One region of the Bradyrhizobium sp. NP1 genome, then DNA from elsewhere that is predicted to be linked to it. Evidence: predicted binding sites of a transcription regulator. Region 1 holds the regulator's gene; each other region holds the start of a gene.

The links. Region 1 encodes LexA, which represses DNA repair genes until DNA is damaged. Its sites were predicted from a motif close to TGTTCNNNNTGTGTTCNG; they were not measured.
Region 2: recA (recombinase RecA) is a predicted target of LexA. The motif match lies at 2,675-2,692, and genes of this name have one in related genera.
Region 3: QOU61_RS36115 (helicase-related protein) is a predicted target of LexA. The motif match lies at 2,757-2,774, and genes of this name have one in related genera.
Region 4: QOU61_RS07425 (ribonuclease T2 family protein) is a predicted target of LexA. The motif match lies at 1,904-1,921, and genes of this name have one in related genera.

The regions. Positions count from the first base shown of each region.
Region 1 is NZ_CP127385.1:3,736,283-3,740,494, forward strand. It holds gene QOU61_RS17870 (ComEC/Rec2 family competence protein) at 1-1,290, shown strand, start outside; gene QOU61_RS17875 (hypothetical protein) at 1,301-1,723, opposite strand; gene lexA (transcriptional repressor LexA) at 2,223-2,924, opposite strand; gene QOU61_RS17885 (molybdopterin molybdotransferase MoeA) at 3,117-4,212, opposite strand, start outside.
Region 2 is NZ_CP127385.1:5,304,814-5,309,025, forward strand. It holds gene gcvP (aminomethyl-transferring glycine dehydrogenase) at 1-1,049, shown strand, start outside; gene recA (recombinase RecA) at 1,491-2,582, opposite strand; gene QOU61_RS25770 (hypothetical protein) at 2,987-3,163, shown strand.
Region 3 is NZ_CP127385.1:7,490,182-7,494,393, forward strand. It holds gene QOU61_RS36115 (helicase-related protein) at 1-2,632, opposite strand, end outside; gene QOU61_RS36120 (DUF3108 domain-containing protein) at 3,030-3,875, opposite strand.
Region 4 is NZ_CP127385.1:1,564,915-1,569,126, reverse strand. It holds gene QOU61_RS07445 (aminotransferase-like domain-containing protein) at 1-209, shown strand, start outside; gene QOU61_RS07440 (DUF3617 domain-containing protein) at 333-872, opposite strand; gene QOU61_RS07435 (hypothetical protein) at 920-1,219, opposite strand; gene QOU61_RS07430 (hypothetical protein) at 1,383-1,847, shown strand; gene QOU61_RS07425 (ribonuclease T2 family protein) at 1,965-2,699, shown strand; gene QOU61_RS07420 (23S rRNA (adenine(2030)-N(6))-methyltransferase RlmJ) at 2,807-3,667, shown strand; gene QOU61_RS07415 (cold-shock protein) at 3,916-4,131, shown strand.

The DNA of each region.
Region 1 (4,212 bases):
GGTGCGCCGATCAAGAAGTGGTCAGCGGCGGCAGCGCTCGTTGCGGCCGCCTTCTATCTGTTGCTCTCGGGCGCGGAGGTTGCGACCCAGCGGTCGTTCTTCATGACGGCCGTAGTGCTGATCGCCGTCATGGTCGACCGTCGCGCCATCACCTTCCGCACGCTGGCGGTCGCAGCGCTGATCGTGCTCGCGATCGCGCCGGAAGCGCTGGTACATCCGAGTTTCCAGATGTCGTTTGCGGCAACGCTTGGCCTGGTTGCGCTGGTGCAGATCGGGATGCCGCGCCTGCTCGCGACGCCGGAGAGCTCTGCGACCGCGCGCGTTGCGCTGTGGGGCGGGCGCGAGCTCGTCATGCTGGTGCTGGCCTCGCTGGTGGCGGGACTGGCGACCACGCCTTACGCCGCTTTCCACTTCCACCGCGTCACCCCTTACGGCCTCCTCGCCAACCTTCTGGCGATGCCGGTCGTCTCGGCGCTCGTGATGCCGGCGGGCCTGCTCGGGCTCGCGGCGATGCCGTTCGGCTTCGACGGCCTGTTCTGGTGGCTGATGGGGATCGGGATCGACTGGATGATCGTGGTCACGCAATGGGTCGCGGCGCTGCCCGGCGCGATCGGCCGCATGGCGGCGTTCGGCATCGCTCCGGTCATCGTGGCGAGCCTTGGCCTCATCCTGATGGGCCTGTTGCGCTCGCCGCTGCGCTGGTCGGGCGCGGTTGCGCTGGCCGCAGCTATCGTCTGGGCGGTCGCGACGCCGCTGCCCGACGTCCTGGTTTCCGGCGACGGCCGCAACGTCGCCGTGCGTGGTCGGGACGGGCGGCTGCACCTGATGAGGACGGCGAAGGACGCGTTTCTGGTGAAGGAATGGCTGGCCGCGGACGCCGACCCGCGGCCGCCGGTCGATGCCAGCCTTGGCGAGGGGGTGTCCTGCGACGAGGCCGGCTGCGTGGCCGCGATGGCCGATGGCGGGCTCGTCACGCTTGCCGATCATGCCGCGGCGCTTGGAGACGACTGTGCGCGTGCAGCGCTGGTCGTGACGGCACGGCAGGCGCCGGCGCAATGCGAGGCCGCAACCATCGACCGCGCGCGCCTGCAAAGGCAGGGCACGCTGTCGGTTCGCCGTACGCGCCAGGGATTTTCCATCGGCGCGGTCAAGCCGCAGGGCTTCGACCGCCCATGGTCCCTGGCAATCGCTGGCGAGGGCGAGGTGGACGTCTCACCTGTTCTCAGGTCACCGCAAACCGCTCCGCGCGATGCGACACCGGCGGAGACCGATTTGCAGGCGGACGACTAGCGCGGCGCGCTCAACCCACGGGCTGCCGTCGCGGTGCCGGCGTCTCCACGGCAGGAGCTGCCTTCTCCGGGGTTCGCTGCGTCACCGGGAGTTGCAGCACCCGCGCACGCTGGCCTTCGCACAGTTGCGTCACCAGCACGAAGCTGCCATCCGGAAATTCGATCGCGTCATGGTGCCGTTCGGGCACGAGCGGATCGATCTTGCCGAACTTGCCGACGCGCGAGTTGATCGTCTTGGTCCAGATCCACCGGCTGTCGTATCTGACATCGGCGGCGAAGGCCAGCTCGGTACCGGGAAGCAGGCAAACCGCGACGCCTGGTTCGCGCTCGCTTGCGAAGCCGCGTGTCGAAGTCCCGCGGAAGGACGTTGTGATCAGTTCTTCGCCGACCTCGGCGGGACGGGACGCCACGGCATGCAGACTGTAGTCACACATCGGGTTGCTCCTCGTTCGAGATAGCGACCCGTGCCTGTGTGCGTGTCCCTGAGCATGCTCGCCGCACAATGCCTTTCGCCTGTGCCGCGAGGAGACCGATTGTTGTTTGTCGATCTTGCTGCGGGAGGCGCGGGCCCTATCAAAGTGGACGATAACGCCAACCCTTGGCTTCCTTGTAGGCAATTCTGCGACTCGCGGCCTGCGCGGCCATCACAAATTAGTTTGGCGTGAAGCGCAGTTTCTTTGGAACAAAAATGGCCTCTCGCGCATAGGCAGGGGGCTTCTGTCCGAGCAATGAGGACAGCGCGCGCGTTTTCCCGGCTGCCCATTTTCTTGTCACGTTTCCTGTCACGCGCTTCGCCTTATAAGCATGAGCGCGCTTGCGCTGTTGTCGCTGGCTCGTTGCTCCGTTTGGCATGCGAGCCTTGCAACGCGCGACAACACCACACGCGGCCGAGGCGGCGTTCAACCGCCGCGACCGTCCTGTACGCGGTGCCACTCAGTACTTCCGATACAGCCCGATCAGCTTGCCCTGGATCTTGACGCGGTTCGGCGGGAGTATCCGGACCTCGTAGGCCGTGTTGGCCGGCTCCAGCGCAATGGAAGCACCTCGGCGGCGAAAACGTTTCAGCGTCGCTTCCTCGTCATCGATCAGCGCGACGACGATGTCGCCGGTGTCGGCACTCTCGTTGCGCTGGATCAAAGCCATGTCGCCGTCGAGGATACCGGCATCGACCATGGAGTCGCCGCGCACCTCGAGCGCGTAGTGCTCACCGGAGCCGAGCATGTCGGGCGGCACGCTGATGGTGTGGCTGCGGGTCTGCAGTGCCTCGATCGGTGTGCCGGCGGCGATGCGGCCCATGACGGGCACCGCGACCGGACGCTCACCGTCATCGGCGGTGGAGCTGGCGCTGCGGCCCTTGCCGAGATTGCCTTCGATGACGCTCGGGGTGAAGCCGCGGCGGCTGCCGCCGCCGCTTGCGGAAAGCTCGGGCAGCTTGATCACCTCGATGGCGCGGGCGCGGTTGGGCAGGCGACGGATGAAGCCGCGTTCTTCCAGTGCGGTGATGAGGCGGTGGATGCCGGATTTCGAGCGCAGGTCGAGTGCGTCCTTCATCTCGTCGAACGAGGGCGGGACGCCGGCCTCTTTCAGCCGTTCATTGATGAAACGCAGAAGTTCGTACTGTTTGCGCGTGAGCATCTCGAGCAAGTCCCCCGGTTGATGGTGCCGATTGATGCGACCACGGGAGCGCGGCTCCCATTCTCGGCATCAAAGTAGATACCAGCACTCGAAACAAATCATGAACGGACACTATATGTTCGATATGTGTTCCGCAACCACTTAATTTCCGGTGAACGCGCTCCGAGGGCGCGGAACCGCTGCCCGATCGCCTCAGTCAGGCAGTCGCAGCACGTCGCAAGACGCGCCCGCTTTCGCCGCCGGCGCAAATGGCGGACGGATCAGAAGTGCCTGTGCCGCAGCGAGATTCGCAACCAGCGAGCTGTCCTGGTGATTGACCGGCGTGGCGATCAGCGTGCCGTCGTCGCGCTCGTCGAGCCGCGCGCGCAAGTAATCCTCGCGCTGATCGTTGGCGCCGACGTCGCGGCCGAGCAGGGCGGTTTCACGTGCATGGTGAATCACCGAGCGACCCGAAAGCGCGCGAATCAACGGCACCAGAAACAGGAAGGCGCAGACATAGGAGGAAACCGGATTGCCGGGCAGGCCGATCACCCGGAGCGCGCCGAGCCGGCCGTGCATCATCGGCTTGCCCGGGCGCATCGCAATGCGCCAGAACGCCATGGTCACGCCTTCTGCCCGAAGCGACCGGTGCACCAGGTCATGGTCGCCGACCGAGGCGCCGCCGGTCGTGATCAGGATGTCGGCGCCGGAATCCCGGGCGCGGCGGATGCCCGACGTGGTCGCTTCCAGCGTGTCGGCGGCGACCCCGAGATCGATCGTGTCGGCGCCCTCGGCGCGCGCCAGCGCGCGCAGCGAATAGCCGTTGGAATAGACGATCTGGCCCGGGCCGGGCGTTGAGCCGGGCATCACCAGCTCGTCGCCGGTCGCCAGGATCGCGACCTTGGGCCGGCGCCGCACCGGAAGGTTGGGGTGATTCATGGCGGCCGCGAGCGACAGATGACGGTCGCCAAGCCGGGTGCCTCCTTGCAGCAGCACCTCGCCCTGCCTGAAATCGATGCCGGGGCCGCGGATATGGCGGCCGACGCTGGCCGCCTCGGTGATGCGGATGGTGTTGCCGTCGGCCTCGGTGTCCTCCTGGATCACCACGGCATCGGCGCCGTCGGGGATGACGCCGCCGGTGAAGATGCGCACGGCCTCGCCTTGCCCGACCCGTCGTTCGAACGGGCGGCCGGCTGCGACCTCGCCGATCACGGTCAGCCGCGCGCCTGCCTGCGCCGCATCCGCCGCGCGCACCGCGTAGCCGTCCATCGCCGACATCGCCTGCGGCGGCTGGTTGCGCAGCGCAGCG
Region 2 (4,212 bases), 1.6 Mb from region 1:
TCGGCATGGAGGTCGTGGTGGTCGCCTGCGACAAAGGCGGCAATGTCGACGTCGCCGATCTCCGCGCCAAGGCCGAGCAGCACGCAAACGACCTCGCAGCGGTCATGATCACCTATCCTTCCACGCATGGCGTGTTCGAGGAGGAGATCAGCGAGATCTGCGCGATCGTGCATCGCCATGGCGGCCAGGTCTATCTCGACGGCGCCAACCTCAACGCCCAAGTCGGCCTTGCCCGGCCCGGCGACTACGGCGCCGACGTCAGCCATCTCAACCTGCACAAGACCTTCTGCATTCCGCACGGCGGCGGCGGCCCCGGCATGGGCCCGATCGGGGTGAAGGCGCACCTTGCGCCCTATCTGCCCGGTCATCCCTCAACCGACGACGGCACGGCCCACGCGGTGGGGCCGGTCTCGGCCGCGCCGTTCGGCTCCGCCTCGATCCTGACCATCTCCTACATCTACATCCTGATGATGGGCAGTGAAGGTTTGAAGCGCGCCACGGAAGCTGCGATCCTCAACGCCAATTACGTGGCGGCGCGGCTGGATGCGCATTTCCCGGTGCTCTACCGCAACGCGCGCGGCCGCGTCGCGCATGAATGCATCGTCGATCCCCGGCCCTTGAAGCAGACCAGCGGCGTCACCGTCGACGATATCGCCAAGCGCCTGATCGACTATGGCTTCCATGCGCCGACCATGAGCTTTCCGGTGCCGGGCACGCTGATGATCGAGCCGACCGAATCGGAATCCAAGGCCGAGCTGGATCGCTTCTGCGATGCCATGATCGCGATCCGCAGGGAGGTCGCGGACGTCGAGAGCGGCCGCTTCACGATCGAGGCCTCGCCGCTGCGTCATGCGCCGCATACCGTGCACGACATCGCCGACGATGGCTGGAATCGCGCCTATGGCCGCGCCGAGGGCTGCTTCCCCGACGGCGTCTCGCGATCAGACAAATACTGGTGCCCGGTCGGCCGCGTCGACAATGTCTATGGCGACCGCAACCTGGTGTGCTCCTGCCCGCCGGTCGCGGATTACGCGCAAGCGGCGGAGTGACGCGATAAAGCGTCATCCCCGGAGTGACGTGATAGAGCGTCATCCCCCCGGGTGACGCGATAAAACGTCATCCCCCGGGTGACGTGATAAAGGCGTCATCCCGCGGCGCGCGCATCAGCGCGAACCCGGGATCTCCGAGATTCCGGGATTGGTCCTTCGGATCTTTCGGGACCACGGCTTCGCCGTCGCGCTCCCGCGGGCCCTCGCCGGCGGCCCTAAAGCGCGATGAGATCAGGTTGAATCGTCATCGCGCTTTAGGTTCTTGATTGAGCATGATCTCCGCGCAAACGCGTTCCGCGTTTGTCGCGAGGGAAAACCGCTACACACTTTTCCGGATCATGCCCTCGCGGTCGAAGCCCAAAACGAAACGGGCGCCAAAGACGTCGGCAACTCAACGTCCTCGGCGCCCGCGCGGGGATTGCCCCCGATTCAAAGTGACGCTTATTCCTCCGCCGGCTCCTCGCCTTCGGTCTCCTCGCGCTCGGCAGTACCGGCAAGGATCTGCTCGGCGATCAGGCCGGAGTTCTGGCGGATCGCGGTCTCGATCTTGGTGGTGATGTCGGGGTTGGATTTGAGGAACGCCTTGGAGTTCTCGCGGCCCTGGCCCAGCCGCTGGCTGTCATAGGAGAACCAGGCGCCGGACTTTTCCACGATGCCCGCCTTGACGCCGAGATCGAGGATCTCGCCCATCTTGGAGACGCCCTCGCCATACATGATGTCGAACTCGACCTGCTTGAACGGGGGCGCCAGCTTGTTCTTCACCACCTTGACGCGCGTGGTATTGCCGACCACCTCGTCGCGCTCCTTGATCGCGCCGATGCGGCGGATGTCGAGGCGGACGGAGGCGTAGAACTTCAGCGCGTTGCCGCCGGTCGTGGTCTCCGGCGAGCCGTACATCACGCCGATCTTCATGCGGATCTGATTGATGAAGATCACCATGGTGTTGGACTTGTTGATGGAGGCGGTGAGCTTGCGCAGCGCCTGGCTCATCAGGCGGGCCTGCAGGCCCGGCAGCGACTCGCCCATCTCGCCCTCGAGCTCGGCCTTCGGCACGAGGGCCGCGACCGAATCGACCACCAGCACGTCGACCGCCCCGGAGCGCACCAGCGTGTCGCAGATTTCCAGCGCCTGCTCGCCGGTATCGGGCTGCGAGATCAGGAGCTCGTCGATGTTGACGCCGAGTTTGCGGGCATAGACCGGATCGAGCGCGTGCTCGGCGTCGATGAAGGCGCAGATGCCGCCCCTCTTCTGGGCCTCGGCCACCGTGTGCAGCGCCAGAGTGGTCTTGCCCGACGATTCCGGCCCGTAGATCTCCACGATCCGCCCCTTGGGCAGGCCGCCGACGCCGAGCGCGATGTCGAGCCCCAGCGAGCCGGAGGAGATCGTCTCGATGTCCATGGAGCGATCGTTCTTGCCGAGCTTCATCACCGAGCCCTTGCCGAACTGACGCTCGATCTGGGAAAGCGCGGCGGACAGGGCTTTGGTCTTGTCCATGGAAGATCCTTCAACGATACGCAGTGCGGGGACGGACATCGGGCTGGCTCCTTATGACGGGGATTCGCGGGCGGGACAAACGGACTTGGCGAGGCGCTCTCAAGTTGAGGCAATGTACCCCATTTGTTCTCAGTTCGCAATATGTTCTTTTTGCGAATTCCCCTCTGCGGGTATCGGAATCGAAAGGGGCCGCCCTTCAGCGACCCCTTGCCGGTTAAAATTATTGCGGAATGAAAAGCCTGCCCCCGGCAAGACCAACTTAGAGTTTTCCACAGGCTTTGAAATCCCGAAAACTACTGTTCGTAGCACTGTCCTAATTTGCCGTTGCGGGTGTCCTAACTAGGACAGCACCGCGATTGTGGGTGCTGGCCGTATTTGACCCCGGTGTCCTGGTTTGAATCTGCTAGTGTCCTCATTTGTCTCGGCCATGGCGGAGAGCGGCCATGCGGGCACTTGAGGTATTTGCGATCTACGTGGTGCCATTTCTGCTGCTGGGCTTGGCCATCAAGCTCATAATGAAGCGGTACGCGGTCGATCTAACTGATATTCAAAAGCAGGCTGGCCCTAACCGCAAAGCGCGGAGGGTGTTCCTCTTGGGCGGCTGGCGCAAAGAAGAGTAAGGCCGCCTCAGTTGGCGGCCTCTTTCATTTTGCAGGCACCTGCAATTCTCCTTATCGACGTCGACTAGATCAAAGCTCCCTTCTAGGAGTTGCAGCCACAAGCTTTTGTGCTGGCCGTATTTGACCCACCCCTGAGTTGATCTTGGGAGTGTCCTAATCTGTCTCCGGCGGCGGCTTTGAAACTATGTCAAGGTCTCCCAAAGTGCCCTTCCATCCGCACTTCGGACACTGGATCGGTGCGCTCGACTCTTCGCCAGAATCGAAGCCGCAGACGGGACAGACAAAGCGCACCTTGAGACGCTTAACGATCTTTTCCCAAGCCATCTAAATTCACCCAGGGGCCGTGCCCCAAATCGCCCTGTCAACGAACGCGCATTTGCTGCCATTATGTCCGCGCTTGAAATGAGCGCCGTGGAGGAATGGACATGAAGATTTTTGTCGTAGCATTGGTATTTTTGAGTTCTGTGGCTCTGACGACAGCGGCATCGGCAGATAAAATGAACGGCAAGGGCAATTGCTCGGGAGGGGTCTGCACTACCACCACCAGCCAGGGGATGAGGTGTCCGACGGGAACATGCTCGAGGGCCGGAACGCCGTTTGCTCAAGACGTCAAATATTGCGCCGCCGCGAACTGCAAGGGCGCCAAATAGGGCGATCAAACAAGTTGCAAACAATGAAGAGGCCGCCCCGGTTGGCGGCCTCTGCCGTCTCGGCGAACTGTCGGCGTCGGCAATGGCGTCGTGAAGATGAGCACTCCACCGGGGCAATTACCGATGCGCCGGATCCATACATGCCTGCCAGTTCGGCGAATACTCCATCGCCGTCACTGCCGGAGGAGCAGTTGCGAATGTCCGGACACCACGACCGCTGCGCTTCGCGCGCGTCCCTTGAAAAAGGCCGCTGAGTGATCAGCGGCCTCCGGGTGAAAATGTGTTCGGAATGAAATCCCCCTACTCCCGGTAATCGATAGCTAAATGGAAATCGCGGCTCTTGGGGAGTCGAAACTGTTGTTCCGATCTGCGGAACAAGTCGGACGTTGCCGCAACGCA
Region 3 (4,212 bases), 3.8 Mb from region 1:
CGCCGGCGACCACTGTCACGTGATCCTGAACCTCGGTGGGCGCATCGGCCACGGCTTCGGCGGGCGTCTCCGCTGCGACCTCGGACGGCGCATCCGCCGATCCCTCCACCGGCGAGGCTTCGGCTGCCACGGTCTCCGTGACGGCGACGGGCTCCGTGACCGCGACGGGCTTGGGCGGCAGCGGCGGACGGCGATCCATGCGATAGCCGAGCGCGCGCAGGATCGACGCGAAATCCTCCCCGGCCGACCCGGTGAGCGAGGTCATCGCCTGCGTCACCACGAAGCTGCGGCCGTCGAAGGCGCCGGGCGGCTTCTCGCCGGACGAGGTCTCGCGCCAGGCCAGCGCCGGGCGAATGAGATCGGCCAGCCGCTCCAGGATATCGACGCGCACGGCGCGCTCGCCCGCCTGGCGGTAGCCCAGCACGCGATAGGCGTCGCGCGGCAGCTGCTTGTCGACCGGGAACGAGGTGCGGCCCGAGCTCGCCAGATGCTGCGCGCTCGACAGCACCGACAGCTCGACATTGTCATGCTTCAGCGCCCAGAGCAGCGCGGCCAGCGAGCGCGCTGCCGGCTTCAGCAGGCCGGGCAGATAGACGTGATAGGCGCCGAAACGCACGCCGTATTTGCGCAATGACGCGCGCGAGGGCTGGTCGAGATCCTTCATCTCCGCCGAGATCCGGCTGCGCTCCAGCACGCCGAGTGCCTCGACGAGCTGGAAGGCGATACCGCGCGCGATGCCGGTGATGTCCTCGGCCTTGTTGAGCTCGAACAGCGGCCCGAGCAGCTTTTCGATATGCGTCTTCAGCCAGAGGTCGAGCCGCGCCTGCACTTTCTCGCGCGAGGCCCCGGTCAGCCGTTCGTCGGCAATGATGCGGATGCGCGGATGCAGGGCATCTTCCGCCGCCACCAGCCTGGCGACGGCATCGCCGGTCCAGCGGATGGTTCCGTCAGACGTCAGCACGAACTGCTCGTCCGGCGCTCCCCCGAGCTTTTCCGCGCGCACATCGATCTCGCGCGCCAGCACCTGCTGCGCGGCGGCCTGCAGCGCCTTGGCGTCCGAGCCCGCTTCCGCGGTCTCCGGCGCAAAGGTGAATCCATCGAGCCGGCCGATCGCGTGACCTTCGACGACGACTTCGCCGGTTTTGCCAATTTCCGTGTTCAAAACGCTGTTCTCCCGCAGGCGGCGCATCAATACACTGGTCCGCCGATCAACGAAACGCTCCGTAAGCCGTTCGTGCAGCGCGTCAGATAATTTATTTTCGACTTCGCGCGTTATTCCCTGCCAATGCTCGGGATCGGCCAGCCAATCCGGCCGGTTGGCGACAAAGGTCCAGGTCCGGATCTGCGCGATCCGCCCCGACAGCGTATCGATATCGCCGTCGACGCGGTCGGCCTGGTCCACCTGGGCAGCATACCATGCATCGGGGATGCGGCCATTTTGCATCAAATAGCCGAATACCGTGGTCACGAGCTCGGCATGGGCGGCCGGCGACAACTTGCGGTAGTCCGGAATCTGGCAGGCGTCCCAGAGCCGCTCGACCGCGGCGGCGCTGTGCGCCATGTCGCGCACATCGGAATCGCGCGCGGCGTGGTCGAGCACACGCACGTCCTCGGCGGCCGGGGCGCGCGTCAGCGCCTCGTGGCCGGGAGGCAGCGTCAACGACACCTGGAGCGCGCCGAGCGAGGAAAAATCCAGCTTCGAATTGCGCCATTGCAGGACCTTCACGCTGTCGAAGGTATGGTTCTGCAGCGCGTTGACGAGTTCCGGCTCGAACGGCGCGCAGCGTCCCGTCGTACCAAAGGTGCCGTCGCGAGTGGCGCGCCCGGCACGCCCGGCGATCTGGGCGAATTCAGCGGGATTGAGCCTGCGGAACTGGTAGCCGTCATATTTGCGGTCGGAGGCGAAGGCGACGTGGTCGACGTCGAGATTGAGCCCCATGCCGATCGCATCGGTCGCGACGAGATAATCGACATCCCCGTTCTGGAACATCGACACCTGGGCATTGCGCGTGCGCGGGCTAAGCGAGCCGAGCACAACCGCGGCGCCGCCATGCTGGCGGCGGATCAGTTCCGCGATCGCATAGACCTCGTCGGCCGAGAAGGCGACGATCGCGGTGCGCCGCGGCTGGCGGGTGATCTTGCGGTCGCCGGCGAATTCGAGTCGCGACAATCGCGGCCGGGTAATCGTCGAGGCGCCGGGCAACAGCCGCTCCACGATCGGCCGCATCGTCGCAGCCCCCAGCAGCAGCGTCTCGTCGCGGCCACGGCGATTGAGGATGCGGTCGGTGAAGACATGGCCGCGCTCGAGATCGGCGCCGATCTGGATTTCATCGACCGCGAGGAACGAGACGTCGAGATCGCGCGGCATCGCTTCCACGGTCGAGACCCAGAAGCGCGGATTTTTCGGCTTGATCTTCTCCTCGCCGGTGATCAGCGCGACGGCCTCAGTGCCCGCGCGATCGGCGACCTTGTTGTAGACCTCGCGCGCCAACAGCCGCAGCGGCAGGCCGATCATCCCCGAGGAATGCGCCAGCATGCGTTCGATGGCGAGATGGGTCTTGCCGGTGTTGGTCGGCCCAAGCACTGCGGTGACGCCCGCGCCGGGAGCCCGATCCTGAGGGGAGAAAGCCATATTGTCTTGAGATTCTACGTTGTTCCGCGCGGGTTCCGCAAAGCGGATAGCGAAGAGAATCCGCGCCGATTCAAGTTGATAGATGTGTCACAATGCGACGCTTGCGAGGCCTCGGCTTAAGTTTCGGAACGGGTTGTGAACAAATCGCGGCCGAATCGCTGACTCCCCCTCATGTCCTGCTTCGTTCACCGCAACATCTCGCGTCGACGCTTTCACGTCGGCACTAGATCAAGTTTGGCGCCGCGCCACAAGCGACCGTACGGCGACGAATTTCTTAAAGTTTTCGCTGGCCACGAGTCGAATCAGAATCGGGCGAGAGTCAACCTGATTCCGGGCGTGGTCGGCGCGATTTACGATTCCTGCGGCGCGGTCACTGCGACCGCGTTGCGTTGTGTCCCTATTGTGTCTTGGCGACGCGGGGCGGCAGCAGCTGGGTCACGAACGTCGTGGCTTCCAGCATCGCGGTGCCGAGCGGGGTCGGAATGACCAGGCGATAGGGCACCAGAATCCTGGTTCCCGGCAGCGGCGCGAACGAAACCTCCATGTTGCGCTGGGCGATGAGATATTTGATCACCGGGCGATCGGGGATGTAGCCCGACAGCGGCACGAAGTAGATCGCGCAGACCAGCACCGGGCCGCGATAGCCGCGCTCGGTCCTGACCGTCTCGATGCGCTTGAAGTCGAGCTTCAAGTCATAGCGCATGCGGCCGTCGAACACCGCCGCGCTGGAGTGGCAGGCCTCGGGGCTCAGCGGATCGATGGTGCCGGGCACGCGCAAGATCGAGCCCGTCATCGGATCGAACACGCCGCGGCGATGTGCATCCGGCACCGGAAGCCGGCCGGGATCGACCGGCGGCTGCGGATCGATGTTGAATTCCTTCACATTGCCGTTGGCGAGCGTGATGTGGATCGTTTCCGACTTCCTGTACGTGGTCGTCGAGCCGACGAAGTTGGTCGCGATCAGCGCGCCATTGACGACGCGGCCCTGCGAAGTGCCGTTGCCGCTGCCGCCGGCAATCGCGTTGAGCAGGCCCGAGGTGCCGCCGGAGGCGGTTGCGGAAAACTGGTCGTCGCCGACTTCGATGGTCCAGGAGCCCTTGCCGACGGGAATGCCGGCCAGCGTCGCCTCATATTGCGCATCGAGCCGTCCCTGTGCGGCGGCCGGCAGCCAGGACAGCAGCAGCGCACCGAGGCACAGGCCGACGCGGCCCGGCCGGCCGAATTTCAGGGCTTGGCGGGTCACTGACCGAGGGTCCTGCTGGATGCGCCTGTTATCGTTCATTTAAGCAAGAAAATCCGCCAAACAACGCGGAACGATCTTTTCGGAAAAAATCGCCCGCGGCCGCAACCAGACGACAGCGGGCCGAGGCGAAAATGTTGCCCATTTCGGGCCCAGACGCCTGTGCCGCCGGAACCGGCAAAAATCGCCGCCGAATGCGCCCTTTATGTGATGCATAAGGCCGTGCAAGCCCAGCGAAATCGGCTTTTGCCGTTGCAAAACCTTGACGTTTCGCCGCCCTCCCCCTATACGTCCGGCCGTTCCTGGAAATGGACGAGATTTTGACCCCGCGCGGGCCGCT
Region 4 (4,212 bases), 2.2 Mb from region 1:
CGCTGCCGCGCGGCGGTTTCTATCTCTGGTGTCGCCTGCCTGACGGGCGGGACGCGGCCGAGGTTGCCAAAGCCGCGCTCCGCGAACGGGTCGTGCTCGCCCCGGGCAACGCCTTCAGCGTCACGCAGTCGGCCACCGATCTGATGCGCTTCAACGTGGCGCAGACGAACGCGCAGGCGCTGCGGATTCTCGGCCGATCACTCCGATGACATCGGTCACGGCCGGACTTCCGAACCAGAGCCACACTCGATCAATAAGTTGCTAGCGTCCTTTGATTCCGAAGTTCGCAAACGGGTATGCCGCATAATGATGCGAACTTCGGAATCGGCACACTAGTTCGATTTCGGCAGCAGGTTCTTCAGCTTCTCGGCGTCCTTGACGTTGATCTTGAAGCCGCCCGGCATCACCACGTCGCCCGGCTTCTGGTCGGGCTTGCAGGCGCCGAGCCATTTCGCCTCGATCGTGGTCAAATTGTCCTGCTGCGAGCCCGCGCGGTCGATATGCGAGGAGGTCTTCACGGTGTAGGCGGAGCTGAAGTCGCCCGTGATCTCGGCATGCGACGTCATCGACAGGCCGCCGACGCTGCAGACGGAATCGCTGACATAGCCGGTTGCGGTCTTCCTGACCTCCTGCTTGGAGCAGACCTGCTTGGCAAGCGGCGAGACCGCGTTGGTCATGTCCTTGTCGGTGGTCTCGTCGGTGCAGTGCTGCATCGTCATGTCGGGCGACTGCGAACCGACCTTGACGATCTTCATCTCCCAGAGGCCCGCCTTGCGCACCGGCATCTCGTCGCCGCGCGCCACGGACGCGCCGATCAGGGCGCAGCACGCCGCGCCGAGCGATAGACAAAACAAAGAAAGTTGCCGCGGCATGGCGCGCGCTCCCGTCTTGTTGTGGTGGATGCGTTCGGAGGTCGCCCTCAGTAGCGCGTGCGCAACGGCCTTTCGTCGGCGCCGTAGGGCACCCAGCGGCAGGAGAAGGAGATATAGCCGCCATATTGCGCATCGATGGCGAGGAACTTCGCCACCTTGCCGTAGCGCGCGCAATGGTCGGCTGCGATCTGGCGCGCATCCACCTGGGTCGCGAGCTCGTAGGCGATGATGCCACCGGTGTCGTTGCCCTTGACGGGCGGCACCCAGTTGAACAAGTCGGCTCGCGCCGGCGCCGCGGCCAACACCCCGCAGGCGACAGCCAGGCTCAAAGCCCCAATCAGTCTCATTCGCGACTCCTGTTTTGCGGCGCATCTTAGGGCCCATCGAAGGGCAAAAAAAGGCCGCCCCGCGGCTGGACTGCAGAGTGACGGCGAGTGTTGCCGCGCTGCACTTGACCCCGCCATCGCTTCACGGCACGGTCCGCTGACCGGATCATTGCTCGGATTGTCGATGCGCGACCTCGCTTTCGCCGTGAAGAAAACCGCCCTCGGCGCCGTGTTCGGCCTCGGCCTGCTCGCCGCGAGCCAGACCGCGCAGGCGGCCAATCCGCTGGAGCTCAATTTCGGCCTGACCGGCCCGAATTATGAAGGCCGTGTCGCGCCCTGCGAGAGGGCCATGGGCACCATCACCACCCAGTTCTGGGAAAAGGAAAGCTCCTTCTGGAATTCCTCCCTCAAGATCGCGGCTTACAGCAATATTCACGAAATCGCGTTCCGGCCCTGGCAGTCCGACAACATCCCGCGCCGCTACTGCGCCGGACAGGTCACGCTCAATGACGGCAAGGTGCACGGCATCTACTACTCGATCATCGAGGATGGCGGGTTTGCCGGCTACGACCAGGGGGTCGAGTGGTGCGTGACCGGGCTCGACCGCGACTGGGCCTATAACCCGGCCTGCCGGTCCGCCCGCCCCTGATTCTTTACCACCGTTGATGTCGATGCTTGCAGCGGTTGCTGCAACGCATGCATTTTTGTTCTTGAAATGTTCCGGTCGCCTGCTAGGTTTCCGATCATTTAGTCGAGAGGCGCCGTCATGTTTGGTTTGGTTGCGCGGACAGTTTCGCGGTCTTTGACCTGCTTTGCCATCACCCCCATCGTCCTGATCCTCGCTGTCTTGGTCCTCGCTGTCCTGGCAGCCGGCGGCACGTCGCCGGCAGCCGCACAGGATCGGCGGCAGAACGCGCCCGGCGAGTTCGATTTCTACGTGCTGTCGCTGTCCTGGTCGCCCTCCTTCTGCGAGGAGGCGGCGGAGCGCGGCAATGGCGGGCGATCACAGGCGCAATGCGGCGGGCGGCCGTTCTCCTTCGTGGTCCATGGCCTGTGGCCGCAATATGAGCGCGGTTTTCCCGAATATTGCCAGCAGCCCTCGCCGCGGCTTGCCCGCAACATCATGGTGTCGATGCTCGATTTGATGCCGGCGCCGGGCCTGATCTACAACGAATGGGACAAGCACGGCACCTGCTCGGGGCTCGGCGAGCGCGGTTATTTCGAAGCCGTCCGCAAGGCGCGCGCCGCCGTGAAGATCCCCGAGGACTTCCTGCAATTGTCCGAGCCGAAGACGGTGGCGCCCTCGGAGATCGAGGATGCCTTCATCAAGGTCAATCCGGGGCTCTCGCCCACGGCGATCTCGGTGACCTGCAATCGCTCGCGGCTCTCGGAAGTGCGCATCTGCCTCAGCAAGGAGCTGCAGTTCCGCGCCTGCGAGGAGATCGACCGCCGCGCCTGCCGCCGCGACCAGGTGACGATGCCGCCGATCCGCGGCGGCTAGGCTTCGTTTCCCGTCATTGCGAGCAATGCCAGCGGCAGGCAATCCATACTTCCGTGGCAAGATGGATTGCTTCGCTGCGTTCGCCATGACGTGCTAACTGCTGTCTCATGAACTACCGTCACGCCTTCCATGCCGGCAGCTTCGCCGACGTCATCAAGCACGTCGTGCTGGTGCGCATCCTGATCCATCTGCAGCAGAAGCCTGCCGCATTCCGCGTCATCGACACCCACGCCGGCGCAGGTCGTTACGACCTCACCGGCGAGGAGGCGCGGCGCAGCGGCGAGTGGCTGACCGGCATTGCACGGATCATGCAGGCGCGCTTTTCCGATTCCGCGCTGGCCGTGATCAAGCCCTATCTCGACATCGTCAGGGCCTTCAACCCGCAAGCCGCGCTTGCCGCCTATCCCGGCTCGCCGCTGATCGCCCGCGCGCTGCTGCGCCCGCAGGATCACCTCACCGCCTGCGAGATCGAACCGACCGCGCGCAAGCACCTGATCGAGGCGCTGCGCCGCGACGCGCAGGCGCGCATCGTCGACCTCGACGGCTGGACTGCGCTGCCCGCCTTCGTGCCGCCGAAGGAGCGGCGCGGCCTCGTGCTGATCGACCCGCCTTTCGAGGCCAAGGACGAGTTCGAACGCATGGCCGAGGGCTTCGCCGCGGCTTTCGCGAAATGGCCGACCGGCGTCTACCTGCTCTGGTATCCGGCCAAGAGCCGCCGCGCGACGGATGCGCTGGCGCGGCGCGTCGCCGAGGTCACAGCCAGCGTTCCGGGTGACGGAAAATGCCTGCGACTCGAGTTCAGCGTCGCGCCGCAAGGTGCCGGCACGGCGCTCGCTTCCACCGGTCTGCTCGTGGTCAATCCGCCCTGGACGCTGCAAGGCGAGTTGAAGACCATCCTGCCCGAACTGCAGAAGCCGCTCGGTCAGGGTGGCGCTGCTCGCTACCGGCTCGAAGTGCCCACACCTTAGGCGGCACTAAACCACGAAAAGCCGTAGTCAATTTGCGACGAACCGTATTATGCTGCCGCTGTGACTGGCTTTACGTTCCGCTTCCGCGAATGGTTGCGGCGGAGTGATGAAGGCCAAACAAAGATCCAGGCGAATCGGGACGTGAACCGATCCGCTCAAGGTGGCCAAGCTTTCCGGCAGTGAATGTCCGGTCTGGCCGTGGCGCGGTTACGTGTCGCGGCGGAGCAATGCGGGGGAGGAGTTTCCCGATGGCCATGACTGGAACGGTCAAGTTCTTCAATGGAGAACGCGGCTACGGCTTCATCAAGCCTGATGATGGCGGCCGTGACGTGTTCGTTCACATCACCGCCGTGGAGCGGGCGGGACTGAAGGACCTGACCGAAGGACAGCGCATCACGTTCGAGGTCGAACCGGACAAGAAGGGCAAGGGCCCCAAGGCGGTCAATCTCGTCGTGTCTTCCTGAGAGGGGTGCGCTGCGGCATGATGCAAAAGAGTGGATACCGGGTTTCCCGCGACTGACGCGCGTTTTGCGCCGAAGGCATCG